DNA from 3 places in the Peribacillus sp. FSL E2-0159 genome. Region 2 is predicted to be linked to each of the others. Evidence: riboswitches for the same ligand, from Rfam matches in the RefSeq annotation. Region 2 holds a riboswitch; each other region holds the start of a gene.

Region 1 (2,277 bases), 2.3 Mb from region 2:
AAAACAACAATACTACTTAACAAAGAATAACGATAAAAGAGCAACTTGCTACGAATCAAATGGATAACTAAACTGCCCCGATAGCTGCATAAGAAAAAGCTGCCTTAAAGACAGCTCCGATCTTCAGCTAACGCACCCGTTAATGGAGTATGCGATAAATATTAATAATAGCCCATATTATAATTAAGCCCCAAATTAATACTATCATTGAGCCGACTATCCAATTCTTCGGCTTACCGTTTTTCATCATTTCTTCTGCCTTAACTTCACAGTCGGTTAATACAGTCTTTGGTATCATCTTTAATGCAAGCATTATCCCTATTGGAACGAGAATTACATCGTCTAAGTAGCCAAGAATGGGTATAAAATCAGGTATTAGGTCAATCGGACTGAATGCATAAGCTACAACACAAGCCGTAAATACTTTTGCATACCAAGGTACCCTTTCATCTTTACAAGCAAAGTAAAGGATAAAAATCTGTCGTTTTAAATTTCTCGCCCAAGTCTTAATTTTCTTAAACATTTTATCTCCTAAAAATAGTTAAGATTTTATTTCCATTATAACAAAATAAGATTTACAAAGGATTGTTATAACAATATCCTGCCCCTTTAGTTCCATAAGAAAAAGCTGCCTTAAAGACAGCTCCGTTCTTCAGCTAACGCACCCGTTAGTTTAAGTACAATCCTTCACAATCTTGATTTACCCGCCCCACGTAAGCTCAATAAAAAGGGCCACCCACAAAGAGAAGAGCTTCTAGCCTTTTCCATCGATTATCCATGTATTTTTAATAAAACTTCAAAATTGGACTTGCATTAGAAAGGATTCCCTGTTATATTACAGTCAATTAAATATTTTCTTACTTCATACTTTTTGAAGTGAGGATAGAGGAGCAAAGACCATTAGTACACATTTTGAGGAGAATGAGATCCTATGACTATTGTGGAAAGGGGGATTTGCCGAAGCGGAAAGAATCTCATGTTCTTGAAGCTGGTTCTGCTATTGAAAAAATACAGGACTGTCATATAGGAAACTATATGGAGGGCTATCTTACGCGCGGAAACATTTTTTTGATAAATATTGTTTCTACTGCAGCAGCGAATCCTCGTTGTTGCTTTTTTGCGTTTATTCCTGAATGGCCCTAACCACCTCTGAATTTTTAAAAAAAATTATACAAAAGGGTGTGAAGTTATGAATTTTGGCCAAGTTTTAACCGCAATGGTTACCCCGTTTAATCATAATGATGAGGTTGATTTCAATGCTACGAGAACTCTAGTAAATTATTTAATTGCTAATGGTACTGATGGATTAGTAATAGCTGGTACAACTGGGGAGTCTCCTACATTAACTGCAGAAGAGAAAGTGGATTTATTCAAAATGGTTGTAGAAGTTGTTGATGGAAGAGTTCCAGTCATAGCTGGAACTGGCTCAAATAACACGAAGGCTTCCATCAGCTTAACAAAACAAGCAGAGGCAGCAGGAGTCGACGGAATCATGCTCGTTACCCCATACTATAACAAGCCGTCTCAAGAAGGATTATTTCAGCACTTTAGTGCTATTGCCCATTCAACATCATTACCGGTAATGCTATATAATATCCCCGGACGAAGTGTTGTGAACATGTCAGTAGAGACGATTGTCAACCTCTCAAAAATCAACAATATTGTGGCAATAAAAGAAGCAAGTGGTGACTTAGATGCCATGGCACAAATCATCAGCAAAACAACTAACGATTTTACATTGTACAGCGGCGATGATGGGTTAACATTACCGGTTTTAGCCATCGGTGGAACAGGCATTGTTTCAGTAGCTTCACACATAATTGGTAATGAAATGCAAGAAATGATCAATAGCTTTAAAAATGGCGATGTCCAAGGTGCTGCCAATGCACACCGTAACCTTCTTCCAATTATGAAAGCTTTATTTGCTGCACCAAACCCAACACCGGTAAAATCAGCATTAAATATGCGAGGGATAAATGTTGGAGGTGTCCGCTTACCATTGGTCCCTTTAAACCAAGAAGAAAAAAGAGCACTACAAATAGCTCTAAACCCTAGTAACGTAGAAGCAATTTTGTTAAAAAAATAAACTAATGATTCATTTAGCGAGTCTTTAATACAGATTTTCTAATTAATAATCATATAAACTGGAGAAATTTTAAAAAGCAGTGCAACTCCGAAAGAAGTGCACTGCTTTCTAATCGATGCACGACTCTGGAAATAAAGCTAGTAGAAATAGCTAGAGATAATAAAGTTAAAGATATTATTGCGTCAACTGAA
Region 2 (2,277 bases):
CCGCCTTCACCATTTCCTTTTCATTGACGACAGTCGAAACTTTAATTTCCGATGTGCTGACCATTTTCACCTGGATGCCTGTATTGGCCATCACTTCAAACATCTCGGCAGCCACTCCTGGGTTGGATACCATACCAGAACCGACGATCGACACTTTGGCCAACCCGCTTTCCGTTTCGACTCGATCGAATCCCAATTGTTCTTTATTATTTTCCAGCACGATCAAGGCCGCTTCTGTATCTTCGCTTTTTGTGGAAAAAGATAGATTGGTCGTATCCTCGGCAGTCATGCTTTGAATGATGATGTCTACATTAATCCGGTTTTTCGCAAGTGTCGTGAAAATTGTGGATAGTGCACCAAGTGACTGGGGCAAACCATATATTGTGACCCTCGTAATACTGTCTTCAAAAGCAATGCCTCGTACAATTAAGTTTTCTTCCATAGTTGCTTCCTCCTCAATGATCGTTCCTGATTCTCTCTCCATGCTTGAACGGACTTCAAGCGGAATTTGATAATTTTTTGCATATTCGACTGCCCTTGGATGAAGGACGCCCGCCCCCAGGTTGGCAAGTTCCAGCATTTCATCGTAAGAAATGGATTGGAGTTTTCGCGCGCCTTCTATGTAGCGTGGGTCTGTTGTGAAAACACCCGTTACATCCGTATATATATCGCATCTATCCGCATTCAGCGCTGCAGCGATGGCGACCGCCGTCGTATCGGAACCACCTCGCCCTAAGGTAGTGATTTCCCCATTTACATCGTTCCCCTGGAAACCGGCTACGACCACTATTTTCTTCTCCTGAAGCTGAGCTTGGATCCTTGAAGCATCGATGTTTAAAATCCGGGCATTCCCATGAACGGATTCCGTTTGCATGCCAGCCTGCCAGCCCGTATACGAAATGGCTTCATATCCTTCTTCAATCAATGCCATCGTTAAGAGGGAAATCGTTACCTGTTCCCCAGTAGTCAATAGCATATCCATTTCCCTCTTGCTCGGGGTTCCGGAAATATCCCGGGCCATGGAAACCAATTGATCCGTTGTTTTCCCCATAGCTGAAACAACGACGACTACCTCATTTCCATTCTCCGCTTCCTCGATTACCCGATTGGCAACATTTTTGATTTTTTCTACGCTACCGACGGATGTTCCGCCGAATTTTTGAACGATTAATGCCATCCTCATGCACCCTCTCTAGTTTTTAGGCAATAAAAAAAGCAATGAGAAATATCTCATTGCTGTGGTCACATATCTAATACTGTAAACACAGTGAGATAGCTCTCCAGGGTATAAACCCTGACAATCCGCCATTTATTAAATGTCGGACCAGGAGAACAAGGTATGAGTCTTGTCTTCCTTCGGCGTTATCCCCTTTCAAAACCTTTCATGGAAGCTCATACTTCTCCAGGTTTTTACTCTTGAATTCCGCACCTCTATCAGCACTTTTAAGTTGTCTAGTTAAAAATTCTTTTTAATCATAGCATAGAGATTTATCGGTAGCAAGATTATTCTTGTAATTTTCTAACGATTCCCTCGGCTACCCCTTTTGGCATGCCAGCTTCCATGATCTCCTCGGCTGTTGCCTCTTTGATTTTCTTCAATGATCCAAAATGCCTTAATAATTGCTTCCTTCGTTTTTCCCCGACTCCTGGAATATCATCAAGCTGTGAGTGAACCGCATTTTTCCCGCGCAGCTGGCGATGAAACGTTATCGCGAACCGATGCACTTCATCCTGAATTCTTTGCAATAGGTAAAATTCCTGGCTCCGTGAATCAAGAGGTACGAGTTCAAGAGGATTTCCGATCATCAATTGCGATGTCCTATGCTTTTCATCCTTAATGAGGCCTGAAAGTGGTATATCAAGGCCCAATTCATTTTCCAGAATATCCCGAACGGCTTCCACATGTCCCTTTCCGCCATCAATGATGATTAAGTCCGGAAGCGGCAGTCCTTCTTTCAATACTCGGGAATACCTTCTTCTGACCACTTCACGCATCGATTCATAATCATCAGGCCCCTGGACAGTCTTGATCTTATATTTGCGGTACTCCCTTTTTTCCGGCTTCCCATCAATGAACACGACTAAAGCGGAAACAGGGTCACTTCCCTGGATATTGGAGTTATCGAAAGCTTCAATTCGATGCGGGGTGTAGATACCCAGTTGGTTCCCGAGGTTTTCCACCGCATTGATCGTTCTTTCTTCATCCCTTTCAATCAAAGAGAATTTTTCCTGAAGGGCGATGGAGGCATTTTTATTCGCCAATTTAAGCATGTCTTT
Region 3 (2,277 bases), 1.2 Mb from region 2:
TGAAGATACAGCCCAGGCTGAATTCTCATCCATCAGCATTGATCATTATGCAGCTTTCTCCTGTGCCCTTGAGTACGTGATTACTAAAGGATATAAGAAAATTGGATACAGCCTTGGCCGTAAAAAGAGCAGAAATAGTTCTCATCGTACAAAGGCCTTTAACGATATCATGAGTAAACATCAACTGATAAACAATAAAGAATGGCTGTTTGAAGGCAGTTACCACATCAAAGACGGTGAACAATTGTTTCAGGAATGGAATTCAATGTCAGATAAACCTGAAGCCATAATCATCACGAATGATGACACGGCGGCAGGCTTCATTCTTACCGCTAAAAAATCGGGTATAAGGGTACCGGAAGATGTGGCCATTCTCGGCTTCAATAATGATAGCCTTAGTGAAATGCTCGACATCACGACCATTTCCTTACCGCTGGAATGGATCGGGAAAATGGCAGTGGACTTATTTGAGAATCCTGAAGTGGTCAAACATGTAAAACTGGAATACTCCCTAATTAAAAGGAGGACCGTCTAGTTATCAGGATCCTTTATTTTAGTATATCGACATTTGAATTCTTCCTTACTGCCATCATTCAATAACTAGGAAAAAATAACCACACAAAATAATCATTGCGATATCCTAGAAGTTATTTTATAATTTTGATATAGTAAAGTTTACTCAGTTGCTAGCAATCTATTAGCGATTGCATGAATTTCATGAGTACAATCGTCCGACGTCACTTACAAGCTGGCGCAACGATTTTAGAAAATTGAATACTTCCTCATTTACCGATGAGTTAGAGGCTGCATCTTATAAAAGTAAAACGGACGAGATTCTGGAAAATTATAGACTCCGTTTGAAAGGATAAGTTGCCGAAGTTAGGGTATATTCCATGTATATTCTTGCTGGCGGTGTTACCGAACAGGAACACCACTGTCACGTTTTTTCAAAAGCGTGGGGAGCTATCTTCGGAAGGATAAACGGGTTTATTATAAACAGCCGTCGATCTTTTTCGACTGCTGTTTTTTTATTTTTCGTTCCCTTCCAATAAAAAGGAGTGTAACATCAATTGTCAAATTCACAATCAGCATCAAGCCCTACTGAACTGAAAAGGAGCCTGAAAGCGCGTCATTTAATGATGATTTCATTAGGTGGAACGATTGGAACAGGTTTATTTTTAGCAAGTGGCGGTGCCATTCATTCAGCCGGTCCCGGCGGTGCCTTGGTGGCATACGCGATCATCGGCATCATGGTTTATTACTTAATGACAAGTCTTGCAGAAATGGCAGCGTTCATGCCAGTGGCCGGTTCGTTCCGTGTCTATGCATCCAAATTCGTCGATCCGTCTTTCGGTTTTGCGATTGGTTGGAACTACTGGTATAACTGGGCAATCACCATTGCCGCCGAATTGGCAGCCGTTGTCTTAATTATGAAGTTCTGGTTCCCGGATAGCCCTTCATTTATCTGGAGTGCAATTGCGTTAATCACTATGTTTCTTATCAATTACATGTCAGTTAAAGGTTTCGGGGAAACAGAATTCTGGTTTGCCATGATCAAAGTCGTGACAGTCGTCATTTTCTTGATCACGGGTGTTCTGATCATTCTCGGAATCATGGGTGGGAATGACCCAATTGGTTTTTCCAATTTCACAATGGGCGAAGGTCCCTTTAACGGAGGGTTCTTCACGATTCTAGGCGTATTCATGGCTGCCGGCTTTTCATTCCAAGGAACGGAATTGCTTGGAGTGACTGCTGGTGAAAGTGAAGATCCAGAAAAAAACATCCCAAAAGCGATCAGATCCGTTTTCTGGCGCATCCTCTTGTTCTATATTCTTGCAATTTTCGTTATTGGAATGATCATTCCGTTTACGGATTCACGTTTATTGAGTCAAGATGTTGCCGTAAGTCCATTCACGCTTGTATTTGAACGTGCTGGCCTTGCATTTGCTGCATCCATCATGAACGCGATCATTTTATCATCCGTACTCTCTGCCGGTAACTCTGGCATGTACGCTTCAACCCGTATGCTATGGGACTTGGCACGGGATGGGAAAGCACCGAAATTCCTTGGCAAGTTAGATAAAAGAGGAGTACCCGTAAATGCACTTATCGTGACTTCTTTAGTTGGCTGCGTTGCATTCTTAGCTTCGTTTTTCGGGGATGGCGTCGTTTATATTTGGTTATTGAACGCTTCAGGCATGGCGGGGTTCGTCACCTGGGTCGGGATTGCGATTGCCCATTATCGTTTCCGCAAAGCCTACGCAGCTCAAGGCCTCG

Evidence for each region. A riboswitch is a leader RNA that binds a small molecule or an ion and turns the genes downstream of it on or off. The one in region 2 is predicted to bind lysine.
Region 1: it holds a riboswitch for lysine, as region 2 does, so the genes downstream of both, dapA (4-hydroxy-tetrahydrodipicolinate synthase) here and NYE63_RS20540 (aspartate kinase) in region 2, are expected to answer to the same signal.
Region 3: it holds a riboswitch for lysine, as region 2 does, so the genes downstream of both, NYE63_RS26535 (amino acid permease) here and NYE63_RS20540 (aspartate kinase) in region 2, are expected to answer to the same signal.

What each region holds. Positions count from the first base shown of each region.
Region 1 is NZ_CP152053.1:1,898,168-1,900,444, reverse strand. Features, by position in the region: gene NYE63_RS09420 (YkvA family protein) at 140-523, opposite strand; lysine riboswitch at 876-1,054, shown strand; gene dapA (4-hydroxy-tetrahydrodipicolinate synthase) at 1,190-2,086, shown strand.
Region 2 is NZ_CP152053.1:4,205,104-4,207,380, forward strand. Features, by position in the region: gene NYE63_RS20540 (aspartate kinase) at 1-1,177, opposite strand, end outside; lysine riboswitch at 1,266-1,442, opposite strand; gene uvrC (excinuclease ABC subunit UvrC) at 1,504-2,277, opposite strand, start outside.
Region 3 is NZ_CP152053.1:5,407,642-5,409,918, forward strand. Features, by position in the region: gene NYE63_RS26530 (LacI family DNA-binding transcriptional regulator) at 1-535, shown strand, start outside; lysine riboswitch at 791-974, shown strand; gene NYE63_RS26535 (amino acid permease) at 1,071-2,277, shown strand, end outside.